2 regions of the Streptomyces sp. NBC_00647 genome follow, and region 1 is predicted to be linked to the other one. Evidence: riboswitches for the same ligand, from Rfam matches in the RefSeq annotation. Region 1 holds a riboswitch; the other holds the start of a gene.
The links. Region 1 has a riboswitch for glycine ahead of gcvP (aminomethyl-transferring glycine dehydrogenase). Riboswitches for the same ligand answer to the same signal wherever they lie in the genome.

Region 1 (8,091 bases):
AAGAGGTCGTACGCCGAGGTGACCCACCGCTCGCCGAACCAGGTGCGCGGTCTGACGCCCTGCGCCTGCAGCTCGGGCGGCCGGGTGTCGGTGGACTGCTGGAAGAGCGGGGGCCTCGACTCCCGCCACAGCTCGTGCCCGAACAGGAACGGCGAGTTGGCTCCGACCGCGACCTGCGGGGCGGCGACCGCCTGCGCGGCGTTCCACACATCCGCGAAACGGCCCGGTGTGACCTGGAGATGCAACTGCACCGAGGTGCAGGCGGCCTCGGGCGCGATGGATGCCGACCTGCAGACCAGGCGCTCGACACCGTCGATGTCGAGCTCGAAGTCCTCTCCGCGCGCGGCCACGATCTGGTCGTTGAGCAGCGTGTAACGGTCGACGTCCGAGAGGTTCGAGGACACCAGGTCTTCCCGGCCGAGCGTCGGCAGGATGCCGATCATCACGATTCCGGCGTCGACCTCGCTGGCTTTCCGATGGGCATACGCGAGCGAAGTGCGGATCTCCTCGGCGAGCCGGTCGAAAACCCGGCCGCCCAGACGGTGTGGGGCTATGTTGACTTCCAGGTTGAACATGGCGAGTTCTGTTTGGAAGTCGCGGCTCGCAATCCTTTCGAGTACTTGCGCATTCATCATCCTCGGCATGCCGTCCGGGCCTGCGAGATTCAATTCGATCTCCAGCCCCATCAGATTCTTCGGGCGATCGAACCGCTTCTCCTCCAGCAGTCGCTCCAGCCCCGTCAGACACTGTCGGAGCTTGTCGCGGTAGCGCTGCCGATCGGACAGGCCGAACGTCCCTGCCACGACCTTCTCCCCCATCGAAGTGTCCCTCCTCGGATGGGCAGGCCGACGCTCCGGCCCTGGCGTCCCGGGTCACGGGGGATGATGCCCAGGCAACGCGATCCATAACGTCCCGCGCTCGCTCTTCGACCGCTAGGCTGGGCTCCGTTCCCCCGGGCACATTCACCAGGCATGAAGCAATACGCAAGTTTACCGCCCGACATGATCTCGTGAAAAACGCCGACGAGAATCGGCCGACCGCTCCGGCGAGGTATTCCGAGGTCATCGCGGTTCGAGCGCGCAGAATCGGGATGAACTCCTCATTTCATCGACCGAATAGCGACTTGTTCTTCATATTCGGGACGACTAGACGAAACATCGCCTGAACACGCGTCGTATAAACTCCGCTACCGAGGCAGAGAGTTGGCGCTCGCGGTCCTAGGTCCTGTCGTCTCGGTGACGGCGACAGGCGACAACCTGTCGGCAGATCCAGACCCCTCGCCCCTCTGACCCGAGAGCTGACAGCGCCGTCCGCCCCCGCCCTCGCGCCACTGTGCCTGTCGAATGAGAGGCGACCCACCATGCCGCTGCACGTACCCCCGGCTCCCGCGCCCGCCCTGCGCACCGTTCTCACGGCACTCGGTTCCCCCACCGCTGTCCGCGAAGCCCGTACCCCGTCCCTGCGCCTGGCACAGGGACCCGCCACTCCCGAACTCCCGCTGCCCGTCCACGTCCTGGACCGCATCACTCCCGAGGGCGCCTCCACCACCCGGCTCGCCGGGTGGCGCTTCCTCATCCGCTGCGGCGAGCGCGCGGTGGCCGCGGCCGACACCATGCTCACTCCGGACGGCTGGGCGTTCTCACGCTTCTTCGAGGGCCCCTACATCGCCGCGACGGAACACGCCGTGCGGCAGGCCGAGACCATGCAACAGCCCTACCAGGCACGCCTGTTGTCCGTACCCGAGCTGTACATGCTCACCCTGTGGCTGCACGGCGACTGCACGGCGGACGGCGCCACCGGCCATCCGGCCGCCACCGACCTCCTGGTCCCGCTCGCACCCGCCCCGCCCGGCATCGCCGCACACCGTCCGCACCGCGTCGCCGAACTGCTGCCGGTCCTCACCCATCGGGTCACCCCCGCACCCCTGCTCAGCTCACCCGCCTGAGCCCCGACGTCCGTGCCCCGCCGCCGTCACCCGGTCGCGGGGCACGTCGCTGTCTCCGACCAGGAATGCCGCTCGCTCGTTAGGGCTCCACAGCGCTCGTACGAGGGAGAACGCGCCCCGGGTCCGACCTGACTAGCCCTATTCGGCCATCTCGAACCACCCAAAAAGGCAATGCAGTTGAGGTGAACCCTCCGCACGGGTGACGCGTCATGAACCTGTGAGAAGCGGTGCCCGCAAATCCCTGCGGATTCACGCCCGTGGGGCAACACTGGGTTCCGGACCACAACCAACGGGGGGCGGCCATGAGCACTTCAAGCCGCGCGACAGACACCACTGCCATCACTCACGACTCGACCCAGCGAAAGATCCCATCCATGTGCCAGCACCAGCCGCCGTGTCCCTCAGCCGAATCAGCCGACCGGGAGTCCGCCCGCCTTGCGGCGCACCACCCGGAGCAGGGATGGAGCCTGCTGTGCAACGGCGTTCTGCTCTTCGAGGACACCGGTGAGCTCCTGCCGGACGGCCAGATCATCGCCCCGCACCGCCCGCTGGGCGGCGCACCGGTGATGACGGCCGCCTGAGCCGCACGACCCGGGCGGCCGTGACAGGCCGCCCAGACACACGAGGGGCCGGCCCGGAGACGTACTCTCCGAACCGGCCCCGACGCATGTCCGAGGGTGATCACTCCCCGTAGGCGTCCACGTGCCGAGCGCTGATCAGTCCTCGTAGGCGTCCAGCGGCGGGCAGGAGCAGACGAGGTTCCGGTCGCCGTACGCCTGGTCGATGCGGCGCACCGGCGGCCAGTACTTGTCGGCGGCCGAGACACCGGCCGGGAAGACGGCCTCCTCGCGGCTGTAGGGGCGCTCCCAGTCGCCGCCGAGCGCGGCGGCGGTGTGCGGGGCCCCACGCAGCGGGTTGTCGTCCACGGTCCACTCGCCGGAGCCGACCTTCTCGATCTCCGCGCGGATCGCGATCATCGCCTCGCAGAACCGGTCGAGCTCGCCCAGGTCCTCGGACTCGGTCGGCTCGATCATCAGCGTGCCGGCCACCGGGAACGACATCGTCGGCGCGTGGAAGCCGTAGTCGATCAGACGCTTGGCGATGTCGTCGACGCTCACACCGGTCGCCTTGGTGAGCGGACGCAGGTCGATGATGCACTCGTGCGCGACCAGACCGCCGGGACCGGTGTACAGCACCGGGTAGTGCGGCTCCAGGCGCTTGGCGATGTAGTTGGCGGAGAGCACGGCCACCTGCGTGGCACGCTTGAGGCCCTCGCCGCCCATCAGCCGGACGTACGACCAGGAGATGGGCAGGATGCCCGCGGAGCCCCAGGGAGCGGCCGAGATCGGGCCGACACCGGTCTCCGGACCGGCCTCCGGCTGGAGCGGGTGGTTCGGCAGGTACGGCGCGAGGTGCGCGCGCACACCGACCGGGCCGACGCCCGGACCGCCGCCGCCGTGCGGGATGCAGAAGGTCTTGTGCAGGTTCAGGTGCGAGACGTCGCCGCCGAAGTGACCCGGCTTGGCGAGGCCCACCAGGGCGTTGAGGTTGGCGCCGTCGACGTAGACCTGGCCGCCGGCCTCGTGCACCTGGGCGCAGATGTCGGCGACGTGCTCCTCGAACACCCCGTGCGTCGAGGGGTACGTGATCATCAGGACCGACAGCTCGTCGCGGTACTGCTCGATCTTGGCGCGCAGGTCCTCGACGTCGATCTCACCGTCGTCCGCGGTCTTCACGACGACGACCTTCATGCCGGCCATCACGGCGCTGGCGGCGTTGGTGCCGTGCGCGGAGGACGGGATGAGGCAGACGGTGCGCTGGTCGTCACCGTTGGCGCGGTGGTAGCCGCGGACGGCCAGCAGACCGGCCAGCTCGCCCTGCGATCCGGCGTTGGGCTGGAGCGACACCTTGTCGTAGCCGGTGACCTCGGCGAGCTGGTCCTCCAGCTCGTGGATGAGCGTCAGGTAACCGCGCGCCTGCTCGGCGGGCACGAAGGGGTGCAGCTGCCCGAACTCGGGCCAGGTGACCGGCTCCATCTCGGTGGTCGCGTTGAGCTTCATCGTGCAGGAGCCCAGCGGGATCATGCCGCGGTCCAGCGCGTAGTCGCGGTCGGAGAGCCTGCGCAGGTAGCGCAGCATCGCGGTCTCGGAGCGGTGCTCGTGGAAGACGGGGTGCGTGAGGTACTCGTCGGTGCGAAGCAGCGCGGCCGGCAGGGTGTCCTCCGCGCTCGCGTCCAGAGCCTCGACGTCGGCGTCGACGCCGAAGGCGGTCCACACGGCGGCCAGCTGGGCGCGCGTGGTCGTCTCGTCGCACGAGATCGACACGTGGTCGGCGTCGACGGGGTGGAGGTTGACGCCGTTGTCGCGGGCGGCGGCCACTATGCCGGCGGCGCGGCCCGGGACCCGCACGGTGATCGTGTCGAAGTACGCGCCGTGCACGACCTCGACGCCGCCGGCGGTGAGACCCGCGGCCAGGAGGGTGGCGTAGCGGTGGGTACGCCGCGCGATGGTCCGCAGACCGTCGGGACCGTGGTAGACGGCATACATGCCGGCCATCACGGCGAGCAGCACCTGAGCCGTACAGATGTTGCTGGTCGCCTTCTCACGGCGGATGTGCTGCTCACGCGTCTGCAGGGCGAGGCGGTACGCCTTGTGCCCGTCGGCGTCCACGGAGACACCGACCAGCCGGCCGGGGAGGCTGCGCGCGAACTTCTCGCGCACCGCCATGTAACCGGCGTGCGGGCCGCCGAAGCCCATCGGCACACCGAAGCGCTGCGTCGTGCCGACCGCGATGTCCGCGTCGAGCTCGCCGGGCGAGGTCAGCAGGGTCAGGGCGAGCAGATCGGCGGCGACGGTGACGACCGCGCCCAGCTCGTGCGCCTGCCCGATGATCGGCTTGATGTCGCGTACGACACCGGAGGCGCCCGGGTACTGGATCAGCACGCCGTTGATCTCACGCCCGGCCAGGTCGGCCGGGATGCCCTCGCCGAGGTCGGCGACGACGACCTCGACACCGGTCGGCTCGGCACGCGTCTCGATGACGGCGATGGTCTGCGGCAGAGCGTCCGCGTCGACCAGGAAGAGGCCCTTCTTGTTCTTGCCCATACGGCGGGACAGCGCCATCGCCTCGGCGGCGGCGGTGCCCTCGTCGAGCAGCGAGGCACCGGACGTCGGCAGTCCGGTCAGCTCGGCGACGACGGTCTGGAAGTTCAGCAGCGCCTCGAGACGGCCCTGCGAGATCTCCGGCTGGTAGGGCGTGTACGCGGTGTACCAGGCCGGGTTCTCCATGACGTTGCGCAGGATCACCGGCGGGGTGAACGTGCCGTAGTAACCGAGGCCGATCATGGAGCCGAGCACCTGGTTGCGGTCCGCGAGGGAGCGGAGCTCGGCCAGTACCTCGGCCTCGGTGCGCGCGGCCGGCAGCTTCAGGGCCTCGACGTTCTTGATCACGTCCGGCACCGCGGCGGCCGTCAGCTCGTCGAGCGAGCCGTATCCGACGTGCGCGAGCATCTTGGCGCGCGCTTCGGAGTCGGGTCCGATGTGGCGCTGCTCGAAGGGGATTCCCTGTTCGAGCTCGGAGAGCGAAATGCGAGGGGCGGTCATGGCGGAGGCCTCCTGGTCTGACGCGACCTTCGAGGGGCACCCCGGCACGGGTACCCCGACGGCCTCCCCCTCTGTCATCTCAACCTGAGAGTTTCACCGGACCGCCCGTGGGCGACCCGGCTTTCACCGTCGGTGAGAGCGGAGGCCATCGACACCCGCCCTGCTTTCCAGAGTGACCTCGTCCGTGCGGTACGTGAGCCTGAGAGATTCCGGGGAGGAGTTGCTCCTTCGGCGCCTCCGGTGAAGTCTGGAGGACTCTCCCGCACGGGATCAGCAGCCAGCTGCCAGCCTACCAGCGGGGACAAGCCGCCAGCCTTCGAGTGGCCGCCTTCCCGAATCTGCTCTTTTGTAGTACTTACGGATGAGTTTGCGACCACGTGGAGGGACCGTGCAGACCGACATCGATCCGCGCAACCTGATCGGCCGCAAGGCGTTCGACAGCAATGGCACCAAGATCGGCACGATCGACGAGGTCTACCTCGACGACGCGACCGGTGTCCCTGAGTGGGCGGCCATACGCACCGGCCTGTTCAGCAGAGACGCCTTCGTTCCCCTGGAGCCGAGCGAAGTCGTCGAGGGGACCCTGCGCATTCCCTTCGAACGAGCCCTGATCAAGGACGCCCCCGACTTCGGTGTCGGACGTCACCTCTCCCCCGAACAGGAACTCCAGCTCTACCACCACTACGGTCTCGACGTGGCGGCCCCTCCTCCGCCGCCGGACCGGGACTTCGGCCGGCTCGCGGGCACGGAGGACGCCTGAGACCCCGGGTCCGGATCCTGCGTCCCGGCTTCCTCCGCCCACGGCCCGGAACCCGCCGGCAGCCCATCGGCCGTCTCGGGGGTCGTCTCGGGTCTTCGCTCCACCAGGGGCAGCGGATCCGCCGGTTCCAGCTGCGGATCGTCCGTCCGGAACGTCCGCACCCGCCCGGGCCCGGAGTAGGGCGTCTCGAACCGGACCGTGACCCGCCCCAGGCCGCTCCCCTGCACCCATCCATGCCCGTGCTCGGCGTGCCGCACGTCGTGCCCCGAGGGCCACCGCCGCTCGGCCGGCGCCTCCTCCTCCGCGACGGCCCCTTCCGCGGGCTCGTCCGCCGGATGATCCTCGGCCGTCGGCTCGACGGAGGCCTGGGCCTGCGCGAACAGGTCCTCCTGCGTGTAGTCGGCGAGCCCGGAGACGCCGACCCCCAGCAGGCGTACGCCTCCGGTGGTGTCCACGCCCTCCAGCAGCCGCGCGGCGGCCTCCCGCACGACTCCGGTGTCGTCCGTGGGCCCCCGCAGCGTCTCGGACCGGGTCAGCGTCGAGAAGTCGTACCTGCGCACCTTCAGCACGATCGTCCGCCCCGACAGTCCGGCCCCGCGCAGCCGCCGCACACACCGGTCCGCGAGCCGCGCCACCTCCAGGCCCACCCGGACCCGGTCGTGGATGTCCACGTCGTACGTGTCCTCGACCGACACCGACTTGGTCTCCCGCTCGGCCACCACCGGCCGGTCGTCGTGGGCCAGCGCCATCGCGAACAGCGCGTGCCCGTGAGCCTTCCCCAGCAGGCGCACGAGCTCGTCCTCGCCCGCCTCGGCGAGTTCCTCGACGGTGGCGATGCCCGCCCGCCGCAGATGGTCGCCGGTCGCCGGCCCGACACCCGGCAGCGTCCGCACCGGCATCGGCCCGAGCAGCGCCCGCTCGGTGCCCGGCTCGATCAGCACGAGACCGTCGGGCTTGGCCTGCTCCGAGGCGATCTTCGCCAGCATCTTGGAGGCGGCCAGCCCCACCGACCCCGTGAGCCCCGTGACCGCCCGGATGTCCGCGCGCAGCTTCGCACCGGCCAGCCGCGCCGAGGCGTCGTCCCAGGCCGTCCCGCCCGCCTCCAGATCCACGAACGCCTCGTCCAGACTCAGCGGCTCCACCAGCGGCGACAGGGCCCGCAGCAGCCCCATCACCTGCTCGCTGATCTCCCGGTAGAGGCCGAAGCGCGGCACGAGATAGGCGGCGTTCGGAGCGCGCCGGCGTGCCTGGGCCATGGGCATCGCCGAATTCACCCCGAAGACGCGTGCCTCGTACGAGGCCGTGGCGACGACTCCACGGGGTCCGAGTCCGCCCACGACGACGGCTTTCCCGCGCAGGCTCGGCTTGGACGCCTGCTCCGCCGAGGCGAAGAAGGCATCCATGTCGAGATGCAGGATCGTGGGCGCGGTTCTCACATGTCCGATGCTGCCCTACGCCACTGACAATGCCCCGGCACGCCGGGGCATCACGTCATCGAAGGTCCCACGCGTCACACCGCGCGGTTGCGTCTGCGCGCCAGCTCGTCGGCGGGATTGTGCCCGAGGAGCGTCTCACCGGTGTCCACGCGCTCTCCGTGCAGCTGCGACAGGGCACTCTCGACGTCCCGCCACACGACGCCCACGGCAATCCCGAAGACCCCCTGGCCGCCCTGCAACAACGCGTGGACCTCGTCGGGCGAGGTGCACTCGTAGACCGTCGCGCCGTCGCTCATCAACGTCATGCGCTCCAGGTCCTGGAAGCCGCGCTCCCTCAGGTGCTGGACC
Region 2 (8,091 bases), 4.8 Mb from region 1:
GGCGATCCAGAGGCCGTCGCCGGCGTACGCGGTGGTGTCGACGTTCAGCCAGAAGTTCCGGTTGGCGTAGAGCAGCACGCGGTGGTCCGGGCGGAGTTCCTTCACCTTGCGGATGAAGCGGTCCTTCTCCGCGTTGCTCGCGTGGGTTCCGTCGCCCGTGGTCTCCCAGTCGACGGCGAGCAGGTCGCCCGCCTTCTCGGGGGCCTTGCTCAGGAAGTACGCGGCCTGGGCGGTGATGTTGCCCGGCCACAGGAAGTGGTAGAAGCCCACGACACAGCCCGCGTCGCGGGCCGTCTTCACCTGCGCGGTGAGCTTCGGATTGACGTACGAGCGGCCTTCCGTCGCCTTGACGAAGACGAAGGAGAGGCCGGCGGTGCTGTACGCGGACGACTGGTAGGCGCTGACGTCGATGCCTCGCAGCATGGATGGAGCCTCCGTGCGTGGGGGGACGGCCGTGTGGGGTGATGGCCGGTGTCCGTGGGGAACAACCACCTTTCAACTGCCCCCACTTCGCCCGCTCCACCCTCGCACGGGTGTCCGGCGCGCACGGCCCGCTCCTCCCGGGGCCGGGCCGCCCTCAGGCGGCCGGCACCCCCGTGGACCGGGTCAGGGCTTGCTCGTCAGCACTCGATGATGTTGACCGCGAGGCCGCCCCGGGCCGTCTCCTTGTACTTCACGCTCATGTCGGCGCCGGTCTCCTTCATGGTCTTGATGACCTTGTCGAGGGAGACCAAGTGGGAGCCGTCGCCGCGCATGGACATCCTGGCCGCCGTGACGGCCTTCACCGCGGCCATGCCGTTGCGCTCGATGCAGGGGATCTGGACCAGGCCGCCGACCGGGTCGCAGGTCAGGCCGAGGTTGTGCTCCATGCCGATCTCGGCGGCGTTCTCGACCTGCTCGGGGCTTCCGCCGAGCACCTCGGCGAGCGCGCCGGCCGCCATCGAGCAGGCGGAGCCGACCTCGCCCTGACAGCCGACCTCGGCGCCCGAGATGGAGGCGTTCTCCTTGAAGAGCATGCCGATGGCTCCGGCCGCGAGCAGGAACCGTACGACACCCTCCTCGTCGGCGCCCGGCACGAAGTTGATGTAGTAGTGCAGGACCGCCGGGATGATGCCCGCCGCGCCGTTGGTCGGGGCGGTGACCACGCGTCCGCCCGCCGCGTTCTCCTCGTTGACCGCCATCGCGTAGAGGGTGATCCACTCCATCGCGTGGGCCAGCGGGTCGCCCTCGGCGCGCAGCTGGCGGGCCGAGTGGGCGGCGCGGCGGCGGACCCTGAGGCCGCCCGGCAGGATGCCCTCGCGGGCCATGCCGCGCGAGACGCACGCCTGCATCACACGCCAGATGGCGAGGAGCCCTTCGCGGATCTCCTCCTCGGTGCGCCAGGCCCGCTCGTTCTCCAGCATCAGGGCGGAGATCGACAGGCCGGTCTCCTTCGTCAGCCGCAGCAGCTCGTCGCCCGTGCGGAACGGGTACTTCAGGACCGTGTCGTCGAGCTTGATGCGGTCCTCGCCGACCGCGTCCTCGTCGACCACGAAGCCGCCGCCGACGGAGTAGTACGTCTTCTCCAGGACGAGCCCGCCCGAGGCGTCGTAGGCGAAGATCGTCATGCCGTTCGCGTGGTACGGCAGGGCCTTGCGGCGGTGCAGGACGAGGTCGTCGTCGAAGGAGAAGTCGATCTCGTGCTCGCCGAGCAGGTTGATCCGCCCCGAGGACTTGATCCGCTCGACGCGCTCGTCGGCGCCCTCCACGTCCACCGTCCGGGGCGAGGCGCCCTCCAGGCCGAGCAGCACAGCCTTGGGGGTGCCGTGGCCGTGGCCGGTCGCGCCCAGGGAGCCGTACAGCTCGGCGCGTATCGCCGTGACCGGGGCCAGCAGGTCTTCATTGCGCAGCCGCCGGGCGAACATGCGCGCGGCGCGCATCGGGCCCACCGTGTGGGAGCTGGACGGGCCGATGCCGATCGAGAACAGGTCGAAGACCGAGATGGCCACGGGAACTCCTTGCTGGTTTCGCCGGACGCCGTTGTCCGACGGAGGTGGTGCGGGACTGCATGGAACGGGGCACCGCGCTCTGCTTCCAGTGTGCGCGGTGCCCCGGACGTCCGTACGAAAAGTACCGTACGGACGAAAACGTACGACAAATAGCGTACGAAACTACTTCAGGCCGGGGTACAACGGGTGCTTGTCGGCCAGAGCGGACACCCTCGTCTTCAGGGCCTCCTCGTCGTACGACGGCTTCAGCGCCTCGGCGATGATGTCCGCGACCTCGGTGAAGTCCTCGGCCGTGAAGCCGCGGGTGGCGAGGGCGGGCGTGCCGATGCGCAGGCCGGAGGTGACCATCGGCGGGCGGGGGTCGTTCGGGATGGCGTTGCGGTTGACCGTGATGCCGACCTCGTGGAGGCGGTCCTCGGCCTGCTGCCCGTCCAGCTCGGAGTTGCGCAGGTCGACCAGGACCAGGTGCACGTCCGTGCCCCCGGACAGGACGTCCACGCCCACGGCCTTCACGTCGTCCTGGACCAGACGCTCGGCCAGGATGCGCGCGCCGTCCAGCGTGCGCTGCTGGCGCTCCTTGAAGTCGTCGGAGGCGGCGACCTTGAAGGAGACGGCCTTGGCGGCGATCACGTGCTCCAGCGGACCGCCCTGCTGACCGGGGAAGACCGCGGAGTTGATCTTCTTGGCCAGCTCGGCCGTCGAGAGGATCACGCCACCGCGGGGACCGCCGAGGGTCTTGTGGGTGGTCGTCGTGACGACGTGGGCGTGCGGCACCGGGTTCGGGTGCAGCCCCGCGGCCACCAGGCCGGCGAAGTGCGCCATGTCGACCATGAGGTACGCGCCGACCTCGTCGGCGATGCGGCGGAACTCGGCGAAGTCCAGCTGTCGCGGGTAGGCGGACCAGCCGGCCACGATCAGCTTCGGCCGGGACTCCTTGGCGAGGCGCTCGACCTCGGCCATGTCGACCTGACCGGTCTCGTCGCTCACGTGGTAGGCGACCACGTTGTAGAGCTTGCCGGAGAAGTTGATCTTCATGCCGTGGGTGAGGTGCCCGCCGTGCGCGAGGTTCAGACCCATGATCGTGTCGCCCGGCTTGAGCAGCGCGAACATCGCGGCAGCGTTGGCCTGGGCGCCCGAGTGCGGCTGCACATTGGCGTGCTCGGCGCCGAACAGCGCCTTGACGCGGTCGATGGCGATCTGCTCGACCACGTCGACGTGCTCGCAGCCGCCGTAGTAGCGGCGGCCCGGGTAACCCTCGGCGTACTTGTTGGTCAGGACCGAGCCCTGTGCCTCCATGACCGCGACCGGAGCGAAGTTCTCCGAGGCGATCATCTCCAGGGTGGACTGCTGACGGTGCAGCTCGGCGTCGACGGCGGCGGCGACGTCCGGGTCCAGCTCGTGAAGCGGGGTGTTCAGAAGCGACATGCGGTGACTCCTCAGCCGGCGGTGAAGGCGGTGTACTCGTCGGCGGACATCAGGTCCTCGGGCTGGTCCGTGACGCGGACCTTGAACAGCCAGCCGCCCTCGAAGGGCGCGGAGTTCACCAGCGACGGGTCGTCCACCACGTCCTGGTTGGCCTCGACGACCTCGCCGTCGACCGGGGAGTACAGGTCGCTGACCGACTTGGTCGACTCCAGCTCGCCGCAGGACTCGCCCGCGGTGACCGTGTCACCGACCTCGGGGAGCTGGGCGTAGACGACATCGCCGAGCGCGTTGGCCGCGAACTCGGTGATGCCGACCGTCGCGACGCCGTCCTCGGCGACGGACAGCCACTCGTGCTCCTTGCTGTAGCGCAGCTGCTGGGGGTTGCTCATGGCCTGAATTCTCCTGTACGCGGGGGAGTGCTGATGAAGGGAAGCGTGGGTGACCCGGGCAGATGTGCCCAGGGTCACTTCGGACGCGCGACGGGGTCGGCGGTCACGGCCGGCGCCCGGCGGGCGTCCGTGTCATGTCCGGCCTGTGCGGACCAGTGTCACTTCTGGCGCTTGTAGAACGGCAGCGCCACGACCTCGTACGGTTCGTGGGTGCCCCGGATGTCCACGCCGACACCGGCGGTGCCCGGCGCCGCGTGCGCGGCGTCGACGTACGCCATCGCGATCGGCTTGCCCAGCGTGGGGGAGGGGGCGCCGGAGGTGATCTCGCCGATCACCTTGCCGTCGGCGACCACGGGATACCCGGCGCGCGGCACGCGACGGCCCTCGGCGATCAGCCCGACCAGCACGCGCGGCGGCTCGGAAGCGGCACGTTCGGCGGCTTCGGTCAGGGCCTCGCGCCCCACGAAGTCGCCTTCCTTCTCGAACTTCACGACCCGCCCGAGGCCGGCGTCGAAGGGGGTCAGCGCGGTGGTCAGCTCGTGCCCGTACAGCGGCATGCCCGCCTCCAGGCGCAGCGTGTCGCGGCACGACAGACCGCAGGGGACCAGCCCGGCCGGGGTGCCCGCGTCGGTCAGCGCCTGCCACACCTTCTCGGCGTCGGCGGGGGCCACGAACAGCTCGAAGCCGTCCTCGCCGGTGTAGCCGGTGCGGGCGATCAGGGCCGGAACGCCGGCCACCGTGCCCGGCAGGCCCGCGTAGTACTTCAGACCGTCGAGGTCCGCGTCGGTGACCGCCTTGAGGATGCCGGGGGACTCGGGCCCCTGCACCGCGATCAGCGCGTAGGCGTCACGGTCGTCGCGCACGACCGCGTCGAAACCGGCGGCGCGCTCGGTCAGGGCGTCCAGCACCACCTGGGCGTTGGAGGCGTTGGCGACGACCATGTAGTGAGAAGACCCGGCCTCGTGCTCGGCGAGCCGGTAGACGATCAGGTCGTCCAGGATGCCGCCGTCCTCCTGGCAGATCATGGTGTAGCGGGCGCGGCCGATGCCGACGGTGGCGATGTTGCCGACCAGCGCGTGGTTCAGGAGAGCCGCCGCCTCAGGGCCGGTGACGGTGATCTCGCCCATGTGGGAGAGATCGAAGAGGCCGGCCTTCGTACGGACGGCGAGGTGCTCGTCGCGCTCGGAACCGTAGCGCAGGGGCATGTCCCAGCCTGCGAAGTCGGTCATCGTCGCGCCGAGCGAGCGATGCAGGGCATCGAGCGCGGTGTGACGGGGTGCGTTGCTGCTCATCGGTCTGGCTCCCAAGGCATGACGGCGAGGTCGTTCCTCCCCATCTGTCATCGGAACCTGAGAGGTTCATCAGTACCCCACGAAATGGTGGTCCTGACTTGCACCTTGGGTGGAGCCACTGGTCAGCGGCCCGCTTTTCAGATGTGCCTCGCCCGCGCGGTAACGGGGCCTGAGAGATTCAAGGGAGGGACTTGCTCCTTCGGCGCCCGGGTACACGTACCCAGGACTCTCCCGCGCGGATTCAAGCGGCCGGTATGCAGTTGGCGCGGCCATCATTGCACGCGCTGTCCGATCCCGGCAGTCCGCCATCTGTAACCGGCCTGTGGCAGTCCACGCACCGAAACAGGAAGCGCCGGGCATTGCCTTCTCTTTACACTCGACGGGGATGGGACTCCACATCCATGGGGAGGACGGTCACGGTGAACAGGACCAGGGCGTACGCGACGACCTCGGGTCTCGCGCTGCCGGAGCAGCCCGGCGCGACGGCCAGGGAGGCGTGCGGCCCGCTTCCGGCGGTCGTCGTCCGCGACCTCCGCGACCGGGCGGGCCACAGCCCGCACGGTCTCCGCTTCGGGGCGGAAGACCTCGTCGTGGTCACAGGACTGCCCGGCAGCGGCAAGTCGACGCTGATGCGGCGGGCCGTGAAGGGCGCGCGCATCGACTCGCAGGACACCCGCGACCGCTGGGACGGCGGGATGGCCCGCCTGCTGCCCTACGCGGTCTACCGCCCCCTCGTCCGCCTCTCGCACTACGCCGGCCTGCGCCGCGCGCTGCGCGGCGGCGGCGGAGTCGTGGTCCACGACTGCGGCACGCAGGCCTGGGTGCGCCGCTGGCTCGCCCGCGAGGCCCGGCGCCGGGGCGGCGCACTGCACCTGCTGCTGCTCGACGTCACGCCGGACACCGCCCTGGACGGCCAGCGCGAGCGCGGCCGGGGCGTCTCGCGCTACGCCTTCGCGCGCCATCGCGGCGCGATCACCCGGCTGCTGCGTTCCGTCGAGAAGGGCGGCCTGCCCGAGGGCTGCGGTTCGGCGGTGCTCATCGACCGGGACGCGGCGGACGTGCTGCGACGGATCGACTTCGGCCACTGACCGGTCGCGGCGGCCCATTAACCTTTCCAGCCGGAACAGTGGTTCGAAGCAGGCGGTAGACAGATGGACTTCCCGGCACAGGCGCACCCCCACCCGCACGGCGGTTGGCCCGGCAACGAGCTCGAGGAGGTGCTGTCCGCCTCCCTCGGCGTTCCCGCGGGGCCCTCGTCGGGCGCCCGTATCGTCGAGGTGCTCGGGCGCAGCTTCGTCTGGGTGCCGCTGCCCAACGGCGGCGGCCCGCAGAGCGGCCCGCTCGATCTGCCCACGATGGAGCTCGGGGGCCAGGTGTACGTCCCCGTCTTCAGCTCCGAGGAGCAGTTCCGCCAGGTCACCGGCGGACACATGGCGTACACGATCGCGCCCGCCGTGGAGTTCGCCCGCGGACTTCCGCCACAGGTCGGCATCGCGGTCAACCCGGACGGCGTGGTCGGCGTACCGCTGCCGCCGATGGCCGTCGCCGAGCTGTGCCGGGCCGGGCGGACCCCGCTGGACGGGTCGGCCAGCGGTGGCCGGGTGCGGCTCTTCGAGCCCGACTGGCAGGAGGAGCCGATGGACTTCCTCGCCGCTGCCTCGGCCGAGTTCGCCGGGACCGGCGTCGTCCTGAGCGCCCGCCGCTGTCTGGCCAGCATCGAGGGTGACGATCCGGTCATGTTCATCGGCGTCGAACTCTCGCTCTGGGAGGGCGAGGCCCGCACGCTTCCCCTCGACGCCCTCGGCCGTGCCCTCGGTCGCGTCCCGATGAACATTCCGGTGAACCTGGTTCTCCTCGACGTGACGCAGGACCCGGTCGGCGACTGGATGCGGGCCCAGGTGCGCCCCTTCTACCAGCACGGTCACTGAACGGCACCGTCGCGAGGGCGCGCGGGGGACCGTGCGCACGGCCGCCGACGGTCCGCGGCTTCCCCCGCGCGGTGCGTCTCGGCTCTCGGCTGCTTCCCCCGGCGGAGCGCGATCGCCGCATAAGCTGGTTTCATGGCCCGGTCGAGGTGTTGACGCACGTGCGTCACCGGTACCTCGGGCGTAATGGATGAGTTCGTCGTGAATTGTTCGCGAAGGGGCGGTTGAGGGTGAGCGCGTCGGGCACGGCCGCGGCCGGGCAGGTCGAGCACATGCTGCGCCAGGTGACGCCCGGGCGTTACGACGCCTACGAGGCGCTCCTTCGCGCGCTCGCGACGCCGTCGTCCGGCCAGGTATGGATGCTCCTGTGGCACGGCCAGTCCGGCTCCCCGGACGCCCAGTACGGGAACATGCAGGTGGACGGCTTCGGGTACGCGCCCTGCGTCACCTCCGCCCAGGAACTCTCGGCCAGCGGCTGGAACCGCTCGTACGAGGTGGTGGACGGGCTGGACGTCGCCCGCACCCTGTACCCCGACCACTTCGGTCTCTGGCTCAACCCGCACGCCCCAGGCGGCGGCCTCGGCATCCCCTGGCTGGATCTGCGCCGGATCGCCACGGGCCTGGAGCGGCAGCCCGCCGGCCCGCTCCGGCTCTCCGAGCCCGGCATCGAGATCCCGCAGTTCTACGCCCTGCTCACCCAGAACGCCCATCTCACCCCGGCCGTACGCTCGTTGCGGCGTGCCTGGGTCCAGCCCACGCTCGGGGCGCCGTATCTCGCCATCGGCCTTGACGTGTACGACACTTCGCCGCCCGCCGTCGACTCGGTGCGGGCGATGATGCAGCAGTCCATCGGCGCTGTTCCGGACGGGCTGCCGGTCTCCACCGTGGCGATGTCGGACGAGTTCGACCCGGTCGCGATGTGGCTGCGTGCCAACGCCCGGCCGTTCTACGACCGTGAGGCGCACGCGGCTCCCGCGCAGGCGCCGATGGCGGGCGGCTACGGCTATCCCCCGGCCCGCGGCGGCTACTGAGAGCGTCCCGTATCCCGGACCTGTGGAACGGCCGTGCGAGT

Region 2: another riboswitch for glycine. It lies ahead of gcvT (glycine cleavage system aminomethyltransferase GcvT); the one in region 1 lies ahead of gcvP (aminomethyl-transferring glycine dehydrogenase).

Annotation. Positions count from the first base shown of each region.
Region 1 covers NZ_CP109040.1:2,176,256-2,184,346, forward strand. The annotation lists gene OG788_RS09605 (glutamate--cysteine ligase) at 1-818, opposite strand, end outside; gene OG788_RS09610 (hypothetical protein) at 1,361-1,945, shown strand; gene OG788_RS09615 (DUF5999 family protein) at 2,320-2,526, shown strand; gene gcvP (aminomethyl-transferring glycine dehydrogenase) at 2,662-5,547, opposite strand; glycine riboswitch at 5,725-5,820, opposite strand; gene OG788_RS09625 (PRC-barrel domain-containing protein) at 5,936-6,307, shown strand; gene OG788_RS09630 (DNA polymerase IV) at 6,229-7,743, opposite strand; gene OG788_RS09635 (MerR family transcriptional regulator) at 7,818-8,091, opposite strand, start outside.
Region 2 covers NZ_CP109040.1:6,997,479-7,005,569, forward strand. The annotation lists gene OG788_RS30925 (glycoside hydrolase family 25 protein) at 1-423, opposite strand, end outside; gene OG788_RS30930 (L-serine ammonia-lyase) at 621-1,988, opposite strand; gene glyA (serine hydroxymethyltransferase) at 2,151-3,413, opposite strand; gene gcvH (glycine cleavage system protein GcvH) at 3,425-3,802, opposite strand; gene gcvT (glycine cleavage system aminomethyltransferase GcvT) at 3,961-5,094, opposite strand; glycine riboswitch at 5,242-5,338, opposite strand; gene OG788_RS30950 (AAA family ATPase) at 5,514-6,182, shown strand; gene OG788_RS30955 (enhanced serine sensitivity protein SseB) at 6,246-7,022, shown strand; gene OG788_RS30960 (enhanced serine sensitivity protein SseB C-terminal domain-containing protein) at 7,250-8,050, shown strand.